DNA from 3 places in the Bradyrhizobium sp. Kon56 genome. Region 3 is predicted to be linked to each of the others. Evidence: predicted binding sites of a transcription regulator. Region 3 holds the regulator's gene; each other region holds the start of a gene.
What was found. Region 3 encodes PhoB, which activates phosphate uptake and scavenging genes when phosphate is short. Its sites were predicted from a motif close to TGTCATNNANCTGTCAT; they were not measured.
Positions count from the first base shown of each region.

Region 1 (6,219 bases), on a different contig from region 3:
TCGCGGGCGCCGCGCTCGGCGCGAAGGCGGTGGTGAAAGGCATCAAGGCGCTGCGGGGCGCCATCGGCACCCAGCTCGATCCGCATTCCTGCTGGATGATCAACCGCTCGCTCGAGACGCTGAGCCTGCGCATGGAAAAGGCGGATGCGAATGCGCGCCTCGTGGCGGACTATCTGCGCGATCATCCCAAAGTGGCCAAGGTGCACTATCTCGGTCATCACGACGCGGCGTCGCCGGACGGACTTGTGTTTGCGCGGCAATGCTCGGGGGCAGGGTCCACGTTCTCGTTCGACATCTTCGGGGGCAAGGCCGCCGCCATGAAATTCCTCAACGCGCTGCAAATCCTCAAGCTGGCGGTGAGCCTTGGTGGAACGGAGTCGCTTGCGAGCCTGCCTGCCACCATGACCCACTCCGGCGTCCCCGCCGACATCCGCCGGAAGATCGGCGTGCTCGATTCCACGATCCGGCTGTCGATCGGCATCGAGCACCCGTCGGATTTGATCGCCGACCTCGCGCAGGCGCTGAACGCAGCCGAACCTGAGGTGTGACGCCTGCGCCAGCGCTACGCGGAATCGAAAAGGGCGGTTGCGCAAGCAGCCGCCCCTTTTGTTGGTCTGTGCGAAGCTTACTTCGTCACCTGACCACGGATCTCGCCCCCCGGATTGGCCGCGGTGTGGATGTTGACGTAGAGTTTGCCGCCGAGCAGATCGGCGGCCTGCGCGTCGGTCAGCGTCGCCGAGCCCTCGGCCGGGCTGGTCGCAGCGCCTGGGATCGGGATCGCAACGCCGGCGTTCTTGCCGGGCTCGGCAGGTCCGTGGAAATGCGCGGCGGTGGCGGGCCCGGACAGGCCGGAATAGGTGACCTTCCAGGACAGCTTCTTGCTGGCGGCGTCGTAATCCAGATCGGCCGTTCCGGTGCCGCTGCTGGTCGTTGCGGGGACCTCCGACTTGGCGTCGAGCGTTGCTTTCAGCTTTTCCGCGCTGGCCGAACCCGCAAAAGCAACGGCGCCAAGCACTGACATGGCGATGACGATCTTGTTCATGATTTTTCTCCCTGCTGAACCCGTTTGGGCTGCCAAACTTCCAACAGCCGGCATTGCAGTTTATTCCCGTTTCAGGCTGCGGTGGGCTAAATTCTTCGTGGCTGGAGCCGCGAGGACATCGGTCATAAGCTTCGCCGCGACGACGAAAGGACCGCATGTTGCGACGAACAATCTCCGTGGCGCTGCTCGCCGCACTCGCCACAGCCGGCGTCTATTGGTGGCTCAGCGCGCCGGTGGGGGCGGCCGTCGGCACCGCGCCTGCCCGCGTCCCTGATCTTGCCAATGGCCAGGTGATGTTCAACGCCGGCGGCTGCCCCTCATGCCATGCCGTCCCCGACCAGCCCGATCGTCTCAGGCTCGGCGGCGGCGTCGCGATCAAGTCGCCGTTCGGAACGTTCTACGCGCCGAACATCTCGTCCGATCCGACCGATGGCATCGGCAAATGGAACGATGCCGAATTCGTCAATGCGGTGATGCACGGGGTCTCGCCGGACGGAGGGCATTATTTTCCGGCCTTTCCCTATACGTCCTATCAGCACGCCAGGCGCGAGGACGTGCTCGATCTCTTTGCGTACCTGAAAACGCTGCCGGCCGTCGCAGGCAAGGTGCGCGACCACGATGTGCGCTTTCCGTTCAACATCCGGCGTAACGTCGGCATTTGGAAATTCTTATTTCTGGACGACAAGCCCTTCGTCCCCGACAGCGCGAAGTCACCGCAGTGGAATCGCGGCGCCTATCTCGTCAACAGTTTTGGCCATTGCGCGGAATGCCACAGCCCGCGCAACGCGCTTGGCGGCATCACCGCCGCACAACGCTTCGCTGGAGGCCCCAATCCGGAAGGCGAGGGATGGGTGCCCAACATCACCCAGAAGGGCCTTGGCGAGTGGAGCGCGAAGGATATTGCCTATTTCCTGAAGACCGGCGAATTGCCCGACGGCGACAGCGTCGGCGGCGCGATGACGCGGGTGATCAAGAACACCTCGCAACTGCCGGACGACGATCTCGCGGCGATGGCGGACTATCTCAAATCGCTGCCGCCGGTGGACGGTCCGCCGCGTCCCAAGCGCAAGGAGGGCGGCACCTGATTGGGCCTGCCCTTTTTCGGACGGTCAACTCGCGCCAAACGCCTTGAAGGTGATGATGGTGAGGGTGTCCTGGATGCCGGGCAGCACCTGCACCTTCTCGTTGACGAAGTGGCCGATATCGGTGTCGTTGTCGACGTAAAACTTCACCAGCAGGTCGTATTGCCCGGCCGTGGAATAGATCTCGGAGGCGATCTCGGCTTCGGCAAGCGCATTGGCGACCACATAGGATTGGCCGAGCTTGCATTTGATCTGGACGAAAAAGGGAACCATCGCGGTCACTCCGAAAGCATATCTGACGGCTAATAGGCCAAACCCGGCCGGATTTAGCAAGCGAACTTGCTGGGCTGGGAGAGGCGCGCTAGGACGGGCCATGGCTTCGAAAACGCTGAAGAGCGCCCCATGACGACACCCGTAGCGCTGACCATTGCCGGCTCCGATTCGAGCGGCGGCGCCGGCATCCAGGCCGACCTGAAGACCTTTGCCGCGCTCGGCGTTTTTGGCGCTTCCGCCATCACGGCGCTGACGGCGCAGAACACCCGCGGCGTCACCGGCATTCACGCCGTGCCCGCCGAATTCGTCACCGCGCAGATCGACGCGGTGTTTTCCGATCTTGAGGTCGGCGCGGTCAAGATCGGCATGGTGGCGCAAGCCGCCAGCATCGATGCGATCGCGGCCGCGCTGTCGCGCTGGGCGCCCGGGCATATCGTGCTCGATCCCGTGATGGTGGCGACGTCGGGCGATCGCCTGCTCGCGTCCGATGCCGTCGATGCCCTGCGCATCAAGCTGATGCCGCTGGCCTCGGTGATCACACCCAATCTGCCCGAGGCCGCGGCTCTGCTCGACGAGCCGGTCGCGGCCAGCGAGGCCGAGATCGAAAGCCAGGGGCGCCGGCTGCTGGCGCTCGGCAGTCGTGCGGTCCTGATCAAGGGCGGCCACGGCGAGGGCGCCGAGAGTATCGATTATCTCGTCGATGCCAGCACCACGATCGCGCTCGCCGCGCCGCGCGTTGCCACAAGCAACACCCATGGCACGGGCTGCTCGCTGTCCTCGGCGGTCGCCGCAGGGCTCGCCAGAGGCGAGGATCTCGAGCGCGCCGTGCGCAACGCCAAGACCTGGATCAGCGCGGCGATCGCCGCCGCCGACCGCTTCAGCGTCGGCCACGGACACGGCCCGATCCATCATTTCCATAAATTTTACTGAACGCCGGTCGCGAGCGCGCCACCGCTAGTCCCTCCCGCCATGCAGCTCCGGGTTCTTGCGGAGGGCGCTGCGACGCCATGTCGCCTGATTGTCGCATGCGACTGATATTCGCGGGTGGGCGAGGCAAGCGCGATTCGTATCTGAGGGTGCCTCAAAGGTTCGATTGGTCATCCCCCTGTCACGGGACATTGTTACAGGCTGGCGCATGGGAAGTTACGATGTGAGTGACGAGAGCCCGGAGCGGCGCTTTCGCACGTTGTTCATCTCCGACGTTCATCTCGGAGCCCGCGGTTCTCAAGCCGATCTTCTGCTCGATTTCCTGCGTTTCCATGATGCCGACACGATCTATCTCGTCGGCGATATCGTCGACGGCTGGGCGCTGAAATCGAGCTGGCATTGGCCGCAATCGCATAACGACCTCGTCCAGAAGCTTTTGCGCAAGGCGCGCAAGGGCGCCAAGGTCATCTACATCCCCGGCAATCACGACGAGTTCCTGCGCAACTATTACGGCACGCATTTCGGCGGCATCGACGTGGTCGAGAACACCGTCCACACCGGCGCGGACGGCAAGCGCTATCTCGTCATCCATGGCGACATCTTCGACCTCGTGGTGCAGAACGCACGCTGGCTCGCCCATCTCGGCGACAAGGCCTACGACTTCGCGATCCAGCTCAATCGCTTCGTCAACTTCTTTAGGCGCATGTTCAAGGTGCCCTATTGGTCGCTGTCGCAATGGGCCAAGCAGAAGGTCAAGAACGCGGTCAACTATATCGGCGCGTTCGAGCAGGCGCTCGCCGCCGAAGCGCGGCGCCACGACGCCGACGGCGTGATCTGCGGACACATCCACTACGCGGTGATCCGCGACGAGGGCGGCATCCGCTACATGAATTGCGGCGACTGGGTCGAGAGCTGCACGGCACTGGTCGAGCACGACGAGGGCCATTTCGAGATCATCACCTGGGCGAACCAGGCCGAGAAGCCGGCACAGGTCCCGCAGATCGCAGCCAAAGCCGCATGACAAGGGCAGCCTGATGCGCATCCTGGTCGCGACCGACGCCTGGCACCCGCAAGTCAACGGTGTGGTTCGGACGCTGACCAAGCTTGCCGACGCCGCCAAAAGTCTCGACGTCGAATTCTCGTTCCTGACGCCGCAATGGTTCCGCACCTTTGCGATGCCGAGCTATCGGGACGTGCGGGTGGCCATGCCGCGCCCGGGCAGAATCGCGAAGCTGATCGAAGAGGCGCGCCCGGACAGCATCCACATCGCGACGGAGGGGCCGATCGGCCTGATGGTCCGCCGCTATTGCCGGCAGCGCAAGCTGCCCTTCACGACCAGCTTCCACACCCGCTTTCCCGAATATGTCCGCGCCCGCGTGCCGGTGCCGGGCTCGCTGATCTGGCGGGCGCTGCGCCGATTCCATAGCCCCAGCCGCGCCGTGATGGCGGCGACGCCGGCGCTCGCCAGTGAGCTGACCGAGCGCGGCTTCGACAATGTCGTGCTGTGGCCGCGCGGCGTCGACCCCCATCTGTTCCATCCCCGCGCGATCGATCTCTGCCTGCCGGCGCCGGTGTTCCTCTCGGTCGGTCGGGTCGCGGTGGAGAAGAATCTCGAGGCGTTCCTCGACCTCGAGCTGCCCGGCACCAAGGTGATCGTCGGTGACGGCCCGGCGCGTGTCGCGCTGGAGGAGGCCTATCCGGACGCGATCTTCCTCGGCGAAAAGCATGGCGAGGAGCTGGCGGACATCTACGCGGCCGCCGATGTCTTCGTGTTTCCGAGCAAGACCGACACGTTCGGCCTCGTTCTGCTCGAAGCCTTGGCGAGCGGCCTGCCTGTCGCGGCGTTTCCGGTGAAGGGGCCCCGCGACGTGATCGGCGATGCGCCGGTCGGCGCGCTCGATCACGATCTGCGCAGCGCCTGCTTCGCCGCGCTGGATATCTGCCGGCAGGACTGCGTGGAATTCGCCGCCAACTACACCTGGGAGGCCTCGGCTCGGGCCTTTGTCGACAGCATTTTGGCGGTCGGCGCGGTGCTGCCGGGCCGGAACGGGGCGGAGCCGGCGCGATTCGTCGCCTGAGGGGAAGAAGCCCTCGCCCGGAGATGCCTTGCCCGCGCCTCATCCGGCGCGATAACATCAGGCATGACAGAACAGCTTCTTCCGATCGGCCCTGCCGATATCGACGCCGCAGCACGCGTGATCGCACCCTTCGCCGTCCGCACCCCGCTGTTGTCCTTTCCCGTGCTCAACGAGCGTGTCGGCGCAAAGGTCTATCTCAAGCCGGAGATGCTCCAGCGCACCGGGTCGTTCAAGTTTCGCGGTGCCTTCAACAAGGTCGCCTCGATCCCGCAGGACAAGCGCGCCGGCGGCGTGGTCGCGTTCTCCTCCGGCAACCACGCCCAGGGCGTGGCGGCGGCGGCAAAGATCCTCGACATGCAGGCGACCATCGTGATGCCCGCGGATGCGCCGTTGTCAAAGCGCGAGCGTACCAAATCCTACGGTGCCGAGGTCGTGCTGTACGACCGCGACCGCGACGACCGCGAGGCGATCTCGCGCGGCATCGCCGAGAAGCGCGGCGCGACTCTGGTCAGGCCCTATGACGATCCCTTCGTGATCGCCGGTCAAGGCACCGCCGGCCGCGAGATCGCCGAGGACATGGCGGCGCTCGGTTTCAGCCCCGACATCGTGGTCGCCCCGGCCTCCGGCGGCGGCCTGATCGCCGGCGTTGCAACGGCTGTGAAGGCGCGTTTTCCGCTGGCCGAGATCGTGGTGGCCGAGCCCGACGCGTTCGACGATCACGGCCTGTCGCTGACCGCGGGCCACCGCGAGCCGCACGCACCCGCCGGCCGCACCATCTGCGATGCGCTGATGGCCCTGATCCCCGGCGAGATGACCT
Region 1 is NZ_JBVVOU010000037.1:9,522-15,740, forward strand. Features, by position in the region: gene AC0L3B_RS33910 (cystathionine gamma-synthase family protein) at 1-548, shown strand, start outside; gene AC0L3B_RS33915 (CHRD domain-containing protein) at 626-1,042, opposite strand; gene AC0L3B_RS33920 (c-type cytochrome) at 1,198-2,127, shown strand; gene AC0L3B_RS33925 (Lrp/AsnC ligand binding domain-containing protein) at 2,152-2,397, opposite strand; gene thiD (bifunctional hydroxymethylpyrimidine kinase/phosphomethylpyrimidine kinase) at 2,527-3,327, shown strand; gene AC0L3B_RS33935 (UDP-2,3-diacylglucosamine diphosphatase) at 3,533-4,345, shown strand; gene AC0L3B_RS33940 (glycosyltransferase family 4 protein) at 4,359-5,402, shown strand; gene AC0L3B_RS33945 (threonine/serine dehydratase) at 5,466-6,219, shown strand, end outside.
Region 1: a site for PhoB is predicted at 3,493-3,509, ahead of AC0L3B_RS33935 (UDP-2,3-diacylglucosamine diphosphatase). Genes of this name have one in related genera too.

Region 2 (6,219 bases), on a different contig from region 3:
ATGCTGGAGGTGTTGGCAGCGATGAAGGTATCGAGCTTCTTGCGGTCGTCCGAAGAGACCCAGCGCGCGAGCTGGAACTCGCTGACCTCGAATTCGACTGGGAGGGAATATTCCGCATCCAGCCGGGCCTTCAGCACGTCGAGCTGGAGTGCGCCAACGACGCCAACCAACGCCGGTGCGCCGTCGCGCGGGCGGAATACCTGCACCACGCCCTCTTCCGACATCTGCTGAAGCGCTTCCTTCAGCTTCTTCGCTTTCATGGCATCGGTGAGACGCACGCGGCGGACGATTTCCGGCGCAAAGCTCGGCACGCCCACGAAGTTGAAATCCTCACCGTCGGTCAGCGTGTCGCCGATGCGCAGCGTGCCGTGATTGGGAATGCCGACGACGTCGCCGGCATAAGCCTCGTCCGCAACCGAACGGTCCTGCGCGAAGAAGAATTGCGGGCTGGACAGCGGCATGCTCTTGCCGGTGCGCACGAGCTTCGCCTTCATGCCGCGGCTGAGCTTGCCGGAGCACAGGCGGGCAAAGGCGATGCGGTCGCGGTGATTGGGATCCATGTTGGCCTGGATCTTGAACACGAAGGCGCTCATGCGCGGGTCGGTGGCTTCGACCTTGCGCTGGTCGCTCTCCTGCGCGCGCGGCTCGGGCGCGAACTTGCCGAGCCCTTGCAGCAGGTCGCCGACACCGAAATTGCGCAGCGCGCTGCCGAAATAAACCGGCGTCAGATGGCCCTCGCGAAAGGCTTCGAGCTCGAACGGTTTTGAAGCCGCGGTGACGAGCTCGAGCTCGTCCTTGACCGCCGATACGTCGAGATTGGCGTTGAGCTTGGCGAGCTCGGCGATCTCGATCTGCTGCGCCGCGCCGGTCTTGGCGCCGCCGCCTTCGAGCAGGCGCACGCCGCCATTGACGACGTCGTAGGTACCGAGGAACTCGCGGCCGCGGCCGACCGGCCAGGTCATTGGCGTGGTATCGAGCGCCAGCGTCTTTTCGATCTCGTCGAGCAGCTCGAAGACGTCGCGGCTCTCGCGGTCCATCTTGTTGATGAAGGTGATGATCGGGATGTCGCGAAGACGACAGACCTCGAACAGCTTCCGGGTGCGCGCCTCGATGCCCTTGGCGGCGTCGATCACCATGACGGCGGAATCGACCGCCGTGAGCGTGCGATAGGTGTCTTCCGAAAAGTCTTCGTGGCCCGGCGTGTCCAGCAGGTTGAACACGAGGCCCTCGAACTCGAAGGTCATGACCGAGGTCACGACCGAGATGCCGCGCTCGCGCTCGATCTTCATCCAGTCCGAACGCGTGTTGCGCCGCTCGCCCTTGGCCTTGACCTGGCCGGCCAGATTGATGGCGCCACCGAACAGCAGCAGCTTTTCGGTCAGCGTGGTCTTGCCGGCGTCCGGATGCGAGATGATCGCAAAGGTACGCCGCCGCGACACTTCAGCGGCAAGCGAGGAACGGGCCGTCGATTCGGCTGTGGTGGCGATGTCGGACATTGCGGCAGCGTTTGGCAGGGAAAATGAGCCTGATCAAGCCTGATCTGGTGATTGCGGAGGCTTCCGGCCAGCCCCATATCGGGCTTGGGTTGGGAGGGACGGCCTTCCCTTGCTATCAGCACACCAGTCGCGGGGACGACCCTGCCTTGAATGGAGGGTCGTCATGGCCTGGAGCATCCTGTTCGTCGCCGGTCTGCTGGAGATCTCCTGGGCCATCGGCCTCAAATATACCGAGGGGTTCACCAGGCTCGTTCCGTCAATCCTCACGCTCGGCGCCATGGCCGGCAGCATCATCCTGCTCGGGCTCGCTCTCAAATCGCTGCCGATTGGAACCGCTTATGCGGTCTGGACCGGCATCGGTGCGGTCGGCACCGCGACGCTCGGCATCATCCTGTTCGGCGAGCCGGCCACCGCGTTCCGCCTCGCCAGCATCGGGCTGATCGTCGCCGGCATTGTCGGACTGAAGCTGGTTACCTGACGAAGATCTTGACCGCCCACCAGCTCAGTGCGGCGACGATGGCCGAGGCCGGCATCGTGATCACCCAGGCATAGACGATCGAGCTGGCGACGTTCCAGCGCACCGCCGAGAGGCGGCGGGCCGCGCCGACGCCGACGATGGCGCCGGTGATGGTGTGGGTGGTCGAGACCGGAACACCGAGAAAGGTCGCCATGAACAGGGTCGCGGCACCGCCGGTCTCGGCGCAAAAGCCCTGCATCGGGGTCAGCTTAGTGATGCGCAGGCCCATGGTGCGGACGATGCGCCAGCCGCCCATCAGCGTCCCCATCGCCATCGCGGCCTGGCACGAGAGCACCACCCAGAAGGGTACGAAGAATTCGCCGCCGAGCTGGCCCTGCGAATAGAGCAGCACGGCGATGATGCCCATGGTCTTCTGAGCGTCGTTACCACCATGGCCGAGCGAATAGAGCGAGGCGGAGGCGAATTGCAGGATGCGGAAGGCGCGATCCACGGCAAAGGGCGTGGAGCGCACCGAGGCCCAGGAGACGATCGCGACCAGCACCATCGCGAGCAGGAAGCCGACCAGCGGAGACAGCACGATGGCGATCACCGTCTTGGACAACCCGCTCCAGACCGCCGCTGAAAGGCCGGCTTTTGCCACGCCGGCACCAAACAAGCCGCCGATCAATGCATGAGACGAGGACGATGGGATGCCGAGCGCCCATGTCACCAGGTTCCAGACGATGGCGCCGACCAGCGCGGCGAAGATCACCTGAGCATCCACGATCGCGGGATCGATGATGCCGGTGCCGATAGTCTGGGCAACGTGCAGCCCGAACACCATGAAGGCGACGAAGTTGAAGAACGCGGCCCAGAACACCGCGTATTGCGGCCGCAGCACGCGGGTCGAGACGATGGTCGCGATCGAATTGGCGGCGTCGTGCAGGCCGTTCAGGAAGTCGAACAGCAGCGCGACGGCGATCAATCCGACCAGGACGGGAAGACCCAACGCAACATCCACGGCGTGGCCCCTGCCCTAAACTTGCTCGATGACGATGCTGTTGATCTCGTTCGCGACGTCGTCGAAGCGGTCGGCGACTTTCTCGAGATGGTCGTAGATCTCTGCGCCGACGATGAAATCCATCGCGTTGCCGCCGCGATGCTTGAGGAACAGTTCCTTCAAACCGATATCATGGAGATCGTCGACGCGGCCTTCCAGCTTGCCAAGCTCTTCCGTGATCGCGGTCAGCATGGCCACGTTCTGACCGATCTTCTGCATCAGCGGCAGCGCGCGGCCGACCAGATTGGCGCATTCGATCAGAAGCCCGCCGATCTCCCGCATCGGCGGCTCGAAGCTGCGGACCTCGAACAGCATCACGGCCTTGGCGGTCTGCTGCATCTGGTCGATGGCGTCGTCCATCGAGGTGATCAGGTTCTTGATGTCGCCGCGGTCGAACGGGGTGATGAAGGTGCGGCGCACCGCGGTCAGCACCTCACGGGTGATGTTGTCGGCATCGTTCTCGAACTGGTTGACGCGCTGGCAATAGACCGGCGTCTCCTCGCCCCCGTTGAGCATGCTCTGGAGCGCGATCGAGCCCTGGATCACGGTCTGGGCGTGGCGGTCGAACAGGTCGAAGAACCGTTCTTCCTTCGGCAGGAAAGCGCGAAACAATCGCATCATGGGGGAGAGACTACCGGTTGGATGATGGCCTGGCCCAAGCGGGCCGTCATGAAACTGTCATAGACCATTTTCGATCCACGCGCGTGCCACCTCACGCCCGTGGAGCCGGATCATCCACCGCTTTCGCGCGTCAACACATCTTCTATTATATCAACGACTTACAGCGACCGCCGGAAGTAATGCGCGATTTCGCCGATGACGCCACGGCGGAAGGTGAGCACGCAGATCACGAAGATCGAGCCCTGGATCACGGTCACCCATTGGCCGAACCCCGCCAGATATTGCTGCATGGCGATGATCACGAAGGCACCGACCACGGGACCGAAGACGGTTCCGAGTCCGCCGACCAGCGTCATCAGCACGACTTCGCCCGACATCGACCAGTGCACGTCGGTGAGCGAGGCATTCTGCGCCACGAAGACTTTCAGCGCACCGGCAAAGCCGGCCAGCGTGCCCGACAGGACGAAAGCCAGGAACTTGTACTGATCGGTCCGGTAACCCAGCGAGATCGCCCGTGGCTCGTTCTCGCGGATCGCCTTGAGGACTTCGCCGAACGGCGAGTTGATGATGCGGAAGATCAGCAGGAAGCCGGCGAGGAAACCGACCAGAACCACGTAGTAGAGCACGGTGGGCTTGGTCAGATCGAACAGGCCGAACATGCGTCCCTGCGGGATGCCCTGGATGCCGTCTTCGCCATGGGTGAACGGCGCCTGGAGGTAGATGAAGTACAAGAGCTGCGACAGCGCCAGCGTGATCATCGAGAAATAGATGCCCTGGCGGCGGATCGAGATATAGCCCGTGATGAGCGAGAGCACGAAGGCACCGGCGACGCCGACGAGGATGCCGAGTTCCGGCGGCAGCGCCCATACTTTCAGCGCATGCGCGCTGCAATAGCCGGCCGTGCCCAGGAACATCGCATGGCCGAAGGACAGCAAACCGCCGTAGCCGATCAGCAGGTTGAAGGCGCAGGCGAGCAGCGCGAAGCACAGCGCCTGCATCACGAAGAACGGGTAGACCCCCGTGAATGGCACCGAAGCCAGCAGCAGCGCCATCACCACGAACACGATCATCTCGTCGCGGATCGCGCGCGGGGTTACCGGCAGCGTGTCGTCCGTCAAGGCTGTCATATCAGGCCGCCCTTCCCGTCAATCCCGTTGGCTTCACCAAGAGCACCAGCACCATCAGCACGAACACGACGGTGTTGGAGGCCTCGGGGTAGAAATATTTGGTCAGGCCTTCGATCACACCGAGCGCGAAGCCGGTGATGATGGAGCCCATGATCGATCCCATGCCGCCGATCACGACCACCGCGAACACCACGATGATGAGGTCGGCGCCCATCAACGGCCGCACCTGGTTGATCGGCGCCGACAGCACGCCGGCGAGCGCTGCAAGGCCGACACCGAGGCCGTAGGTCAGCGTGATCATGCGCGGCACGTTGACGCCGAAGGCGCGCACGAGCGTCGGGTTTTCGGTGGCGGCGCGCAAATAGGCGCCGAGCCGCGTCTTCTCGATCAGGAACCAGGTCGCGATGCAGACCACCAGCGAGAAGATGACGACCCAGCCGCGATAGACCGGCAGGAACATGAAGCCGAGATTCATGCCGCCCTTGAGCTGGTCCGGAATGGCGTAAGGCAGGCCGGAGGAGCCGAAGTAGTTCTGAAACACGCCCTGCACGATCAGCGCAATGCCGAAGGTCAGCAGCAGGCCGTAGAGATGATCCAGCCCGGTCAGCCATTGCAGCATGGTCCGTTCCAGGATCATGCCGAAGATGCCGACGATAACAGGCGCAAGCAGCAACGCCCACCAGTAGTTGATGCCGCCGAGGTTCAGCAGGAAGTAGGCGACGAACGCGCCCATCATGTAGAGCGCGCCATGGGCGAAATTGATGATGTTGAGCATGCCGAAGATCACGGCAAGCCCGAGACTGAGCAGCGCGTAGAACGAGCCGTTGATCAGTCCTACCAGTAGCTGAGCGTAAAGAGCCTGCATCGATCCCGCACCTGGTCCCTTCGGCGTTCCCTGAAAGTCGCCCGCAGGCCTGATGGCCTGCGGGCGGTTAGCTTACTTCTTCAAGAGCGCGCACTTGCTCTCGGACAGCGGCGTGAAGGCCTGGTCGCCCGGCACCGTGCCGACCAGCTTGTAGAAGTCCCACGGTCCCTTGGACTCGGAGGGCTTCTTCACCTCGAACAGATAGGCATTGTGGATGGTGCGGCCGTTGGGCTGGATCTCGCCCTTGCCGAACAGATCGTCTTCCGTCGGCATCGACTTCATCTTCTCGACGACCTTGACGCCGTCATGCGGGTTGCCGCCGAGCGCTTCCAGTGCCTTGAAATAGTGACGCACGCCCGCATAGACGCCGGCCTGCACCATGGTCGGCGGCGCGTTGTTCTTCATCTTCTCGGCGAAGCGCTTCGAGAACGCCCGGGTCTGGTCGTTCATGTCCCAGTAGAAGGTCTCGGTGAAGTTGAGGCCCTGTGCGGTCTCGAGCCCGATCGCCTTGACGTCGGTGAGGAACAGCAGCAGCGCCGCGAGCTTCTGGCCGCCCTTGACGATGCCGAACTCGGCCGCCTGCTTGATCGTGT
Region 2 is NZ_JBVVOU010000005.1:126,275-132,493, forward strand. Features, by position in the region: gene AC0L3B_RS10270 (peptide chain release factor 3) at 1-1,496, opposite strand, end outside; gene sugE (quaternary ammonium compound efflux SMR transporter SugE) at 1,660-1,974, shown strand; gene AC0L3B_RS10280 (inorganic phosphate transporter) at 1,967-2,974, opposite strand; gene AC0L3B_RS10285 (DUF47 domain-containing protein) at 2,990-3,634, opposite strand; gene AC0L3B_RS10290 (branched-chain amino acid ABC transporter permease) at 3,793-4,761, opposite strand; gene AC0L3B_RS10295 (branched-chain amino acid ABC transporter permease) at 4,763-5,626, opposite strand; gene AC0L3B_RS10300 (ABC transporter substrate-binding protein) at 5,699-6,219, opposite strand, start outside.
Region 2: a site for PhoB is predicted at 3,679-3,695, ahead of AC0L3B_RS10285 (DUF47 domain-containing protein). Genes of this name have one in related genera too.

Region 3 (6,219 bases):
CCGCTGGGCCTTCAAGAGCGGCGGCAAGGCGGCTGAAGAGCTCGACTACATCCCGATGCCGGATCCGGTCGTTCAGCTGATCGAGAAGACCTGGGCTGCCGACATCAAGAGCTAGGTTCGCGACGCTCGTGCCCCGGATGCGCTGCGCTACATCCGGGGCACGGACCAACAAAAAACGTATACTATTTGGTACAGGGGATCGGCGTGGCAGAGATGGCCGTTCAGAGCGATGTAATCGACGACGCCGGACCGTATGACCGCGCCAAGGCCTTGAGCGCGTTCAAGCTCGGCGACGTTACCTTCTACTGGATTACGCGGCTCTCCGCGATCTCGGTGCTTCTGATCCTCGGCGGCATCATCATTTCGCTGATCGTCGGCGCTTTCCCGGCGATGAAAGAATACGGCGTCTCCTTCCTGTGGACGCAGCGCTGGGCGCCCTCCGCAGATCCGCCGGTGCTCGGCGCGCTCGGGCCGATGTACGGCACGCTCGTCACCTCCTTCATCGCGATGCTGATCGCCATTCCCGTGGGTCTCGGCATTGCGATCTTCCTCACCGAGCTCTGCCCGCAATGGCTGCGCCGCCCGATCGGCATGGCAATCGAGCTGCTCGCCGGTATTCCCTCGATCATCTACGGCATGTGGGGCTTCTTCGTGTTGGGTCCGTTCCTGGCCAACACGTTCCAGCCCTTCATGATCAAGATCTTCGACGGCGTTCCCGTGCTGGGCGCGATCTTCGCAGGTCCCCCGTCCTATCTCAGCCTGTTCAATGCCGCGCTGATCCTTGCCATCATGGTGCTGCCCTTCATCACCTCGATCTCGGTCGACGTGTTCAAGACGGTGCCTCCGGTCCTGAAGGAAGCCGCCTACGGCGTCGGCTGCACCACATGGGAAGTCGTCCGCAGCGTGGTGATCCCCTACACCCGGGTCGGCGTCATCGGCGGCATCATGCTGGCGCTGGGCCGCGCGCTCGGCGAGACCATGGCGGTGACCTTCATCATCGGCAACTCGTTCCGGATCTCGTCATCGATCTTTGCGCCGGGCACCACGATCTCGGCGGCGATCGCATCCGAGTTCGCCGAGAGCGACGGCCTGCACCAATCCGGCCTGATCCTGCTCGGCCTCCTGCTGTTCGTTCTGACCTTCTTCGTGCTCGCAGCGGCGCGGCTGATGCTGATGCGGCTGGAAAAGAAGGCGGGGAATTAGCGCCATGAATCCGATCTATTCACGCCGACGCCGCAAGGACATCGTCGTCCGCGGGCTCTGCATCGCCGCAACCGCCTTCGGCGTCACCTGGCTCGCGCTGATCCTGATCACGCTGCTCTACAACGGGCTGGCGGGACTCAATGTCCAGCTGTTCACCGAGAACACGCCGCCACCGGGATCGAACGAGGGCGGTCTGCTCAACGCCATCGTCGGCTCGCTGATCATGACCGTGATCGGCGTCGGCATCGGCGCGCCGCTCGGCATGTTCGCCGGCACCTATCTCGCCGAATACGGCCGCAACGACCGGCTGACCTCGGTGATCCGCTTCATCAACGACATCCTGCTCTCGGCGCCCTCGATCATCATCGGCCTGTTCATCTACGGCGCCGTGGTGGTGCCGATGCGCGGCTTCTCGGCGATCGCAGGCTCGCTCGCCCTCGCGGTCATCGTGATCCCGGTGGTGCTGCGCACGACCGAGGACATGCTGCTGCTGGTGCCGAACGCGTTGCGCGAGGCGGCCTCGGCGCTCGGCCTGCCGCGTTCGCTGGTGATCAAGCGGATCGCTTATCGGGCTGCCCGATCGGGTCTCATCACCGGCGTGCTGCTCGCGACCGCTCGCGTCGCCGGTGAAACCGCGCCGCTGCTGTTCACCGCGCTATCGAACCAGTTCTTCAGCCTCGGCCTGAACAAGACGATGGCGAACCTGCCTGTGACCATCAACAACTTCGTGCAGAGCCCCTATGCCTATTGGAAGCAGTTGGCCTGGAGCGGGGCGCTGCTCATCACCCTGACCGTTCTTGCCCTTAATATTTTCGCGCGCATCCTTGGCGCCGAGAGGACCGCAAAATGAGTGATCTTTCCGTGTCGATGAGCGCGTCCGGTGGACTGCCGCACGCGGCGGTGCTGCCCGAGGCGCCCCCGAAGGTGACCGTGCGTAACCTGAACTTCTATTACGGCGAGCACCATGCGCTGAAGAACATCAACCTGACGCTCGGCGCCAACCGCGTTACGGCGTTCATCGGACCGTCGGGCTGCGGCAAGTCGACCCTGCTGCGCATCTTCAACCGGATGTACGACCTCTATCCCGGCCAGCGCGCCACCGGTCAGCTGATGCTCGATCAGACCAACATCCTCGACCCCAGGCTGGACCTCAATTTGCTGCGCGCCCGCGTCGGCATGGTGTTCCAGAAGCCGACGCCGTTCCCGATGACGATCTACGAGAACATCGCGTTCGGCATCCGTCTCTATGAGAAGATCTCGAAGTCCGAGATGGACGGCCGCGTCGAGAAGGCGCTGCGCGGCGGCGCGCTGTGGAACGAGGTCAAGGACAAGCTCAACGCCTCCGGCCTGTCGCTCTCCGGCGGCCAGCAGCAGCGCCTCTGCATCGCCCGCACCGTCGCGGTGCGGCCCGAGGTGATCCTGTTCGACGAACCCTGTTCGGCGCTCGACCCGATCTCGACCGCCAAGGTCGAGGAGCTGATCCAGGAGCTGTCCGAGGATTACACGATCGCTATCGTCACCCACAACATGCAACAGGCGGCGCGCGTCTCCGACAAGACCGCCTTCATGTATCTCGGCGAGCTGATAGAGTTCGACGACACCAGCAAGATCTTCACGTCGCCGTCAGATCGGCGCACGCAGGATTACATCACCGGCCGGTTCGGCTAGGAGACGCGACATGGGTTCTGAACATACCGCAAAGGCTTTCGACACCGACCTCCAGGAACTCACTCGCCTGGTCGCCGAGATGGGCGGCATCGCCGAGCGCATGATCGTCGAGTCCGTCGACGCGCTGATCCGCCGCGACGTCCCGCTCGGCCAGCGCGTCGTCGCCATCGACACCGAGCTCGACGCGCTGCAGAAGCGCATCGAGGAGCGTGCGGTGCTCACCATCGCCCGCCGCCAGCCGATGGCGGTCGATCTGCGCGAGATCGTCGGCGCCATGCGCGTCGCGACCGATCTCGAGCGCATCGGCGACCTCGCCAAGAACATGGGCAAGCGCGTCGCGGCGCTGGAGACGGACTTCCATCCGCTCAAGCTGTTCCGCGGCCTCGAGCACATGACCGACCTCGTGCAGCAGCAGGTCAAGTCGGTGCTGGACGCCTATGCCGCGCATGATCTGCCGGCGGCGATGGCGGTCTGGAAGGGCGACGAGGAGGTCGACGCCATCTGCACCTCGCTGTTCCGCGAGCTCCTCACCTACATGATGGAGGATCCGCGCAACATCTCGTTCTGCATCCATCTGATGTTCTGCGCCAAGAACATCGAGCGGATCGGCGACCACGCCACCAACATCGCCGAGACCGTGTTCTACATGATCGAGGGCCAGGCCATCACCGACAAGCGGCCGAAGGGCGACATGACGACCTTCGCCAACACGGTACCGAACACCTGAAGACTTAGGGAGCGACGACCCGATGGGCGCACGCATTATGGTGGTTGAGGACGAGGAAGCCCTGACCGAGCTTCTCCGCTACAACCTCGAAGGCGACGGCTATGACGTCGAGACGGTGATGCGCGGCGACGACGCCGACACCCGCCTCAAGGAGCACATCCCCGATCTGATCGTGCTCGACTGGATGCTGCCGGGCCTGTCAGGCATCGAATTGTGCCGGCGGCTTCGCACCCGTCCCGAGACCAAGCAGCTCCCGATCATCATGCTCACCGCGCGCGGCGAGGAGAGCGAGCGGGTGCGGGGTCTTGCGACCGGCGCCGACGATTACATCGTCAAGCCGTTCTCGGTGCCGGAGCTGCTGGCGCGCGTGAAAGGCCTGCTGCGGCGCGCAAGCCCGGAGCGGCTCGCGACGGTGCTTGCTTTTGGCGACATCGAGCTCGACCGCGACAAGCGCCGCGTGGCGCGCTCGGGCCGGCCGATCGATCTCGGTCCGACCGAATATCGCCTGCTGGAGTTCTTCCTGGAGCATCCGGGGCGCGTGTTCTCGCGCGAGCAACTGCTCGACAGCGTCTGGGGTCGCGACATCTATATCGACGAGCGCACCGTCGACGTGCATATCGGCCGCCTGCGCAAGCTGCTCAATCTCGGCCGCGAGCAGGACCCGATCCGCACCGTCCGCGGCGCCGGCTACGCGCTGGATGATCGGTTTGCCAAGGCGGAGCAGGTGTAGGGTTGCAGGCTTGTTTGTTGGCGAGTTGTCCCTGCATTCTCAGCCGTCGTCCCGGACAAGCGAGCGAAGCGAGCGCTGATCCGGGCCCATAACCACCGAACGTGGTTTGGCGAAGACTCGGAGTGACCCCTTCCGCACGATTATTGCGTGCTCGGAGTATGGGTCCCGGCCCCCCGTGCGCAATTGCGCACTAGGCCGGGACGACGCTGAAATTGTTGAATCGTCTTCGCGCGACGACTTGCCGTGATTACCGCGGACCCGGCTTCACCGGTGCGCGGCGCCGATCCGACGCCGGCTGGTACGCAACGCGCGAGTGCTGGGCGCAATAGGGCAGTCCGGACAGCGCCCTTCCACCGCAGAAGAAGAAGTCCGGGCTCGAGGGATCGCCGACCGGCCAGTGGCAGGTCGCCTCGTTCAATTCCAGCAGCGACAGCCGCTGGCTCATCGGCACCACGTTGTCATAGGTGACCGGATCCGGCTCAGCCTCCACCTCGAAGGCCTGCGCCAGCGCGGTGTTGCCGCGCGAGATCGGGCGGCTCACCCGCATCATGTGCTGCGCGGGGCGCGCCTTGCGCGGCCGCGGCGCTGCCGATGATGGGCTCTTGGCGCGGCCCGAAAGGCCGAGCCTGTGCACTTTGCCGATCACGGCATTGCGGGTCACATTGCCGAGCTCCGCCGCGATCTGGCTGGCCGAAAGTCCGGCCTCCCAGAGCTTTTTCAGCTGCTCGACGCGATCATCGGACCAGGTCAAAACCGTCATTGCACCCTTTCCCTCGCTGCGCGCCAGCCATCCTGGGGCCTCGCAGCGAATGCCTAAGCCTTCAAAAACCCGTGCCGCCAGAATCCCTTAAGGCTCGCCGGGCGCGTCTTGAACGCCCGAACGTTTACGCCGGTACATAAGGACTTAAAGATCAGAACCACTGCACGAGATGTCGTATCTGACAATCCAAACGCTACAATATGGCGTGACTCCCGCGCAAGAGTCCGCCGACTCGCTTCCACATGTTCCGTGGCCAAATCCCGCAAAATCGGCACCGCAAGACTACGGATTCAGCGTTTCGCGAGGCTTTCCGGGCGGCATTGACACCCGTTTCACCAGGCCTAAGATAGTCGCACGTGCCGCCCTCAAGAGGCGGCACGTTTCGTTTTCCGGGCCGGTCGATGGTGCGTTGCGCAATGCACGCTCACTCCGTCCGCAACATTCAAGTGACCATCATGACTAACAGCGCAGCGCCGCATTTGCTCCCCGTTTTCGCCAGGTCCGACCTTGGTTTCGAGCGTGGCGAAGGCTGCTGGCTGATCGCGACCAATGGCGAGCGCTATCTCGATTTCACCTCCGGGGTGGCGGTGAATGCGCTCGGCCATGCCCATCCGGCGCTGGTCGCGGCGTTGCAGGAGCAGGCCACCAAGCTCTGGCACATGTCGAATCTGTTCCAGAGCCCGGACGGCGAAAAGCTCGCCGCGCGCCTGTGCAATGAAAGTTTCGCGGATTTCGTGTTCTTCTGCAATTCCGGCGCCGAAGCGCTGGAATGCGTGATCAAGGTCGTGCGCCGTTATCACGCCGCAAAGGGTCATCCCGACCGCTATCGCATGATCACCTTCGAAGGCGCCTTCCATGGCCGCACGCTGGCGACGCTGGCCGCAACGGGATCGGCAAAATATCTCGAAGGTTTCGGCCCTCCGATGGAGGGCTTCGACCAGGTTGCGCATGGCGATCTCGATGCCGTGAAAAAGGCAATCGGTCCGCAGACCGCCGGCATCCTGATCGAGCCGATCCAGGGCGAGGGCGGTGTGCGTTCGGCAACGCCCGCCTTCCTGAGGGCGTTGCGCCAGCTCTGCGACGAGAAGGGTCTGTTGCTCGCCTTCGACGAGGTGCAGACCGGCATGGGCC
Region 3 is NZ_JBVVOU010000011.1:156,092-162,310, reverse strand. Features, by position in the region: gene pstS (phosphate ABC transporter substrate-binding protein PstS) at 1-115, shown strand, start outside; gene pstC (phosphate ABC transporter permease subunit PstC) at 214-1,203, shown strand; gene pstA (phosphate ABC transporter permease PstA) at 1,208-2,053, shown strand; gene pstB (phosphate ABC transporter ATP-binding protein PstB) at 2,050-2,871, shown strand; gene phoU (phosphate signaling complex protein PhoU) at 2,882-3,598, shown strand; gene phoB (phosphate regulon transcriptional regulator PhoB) at 3,621-4,328, shown strand; gene AC0L3B_RS19705 (GcrA family cell cycle regulator) at 4,576-5,088, opposite strand; gene AC0L3B_RS19700 (acetylornithine transaminase) at 5,544-6,219, shown strand, end outside.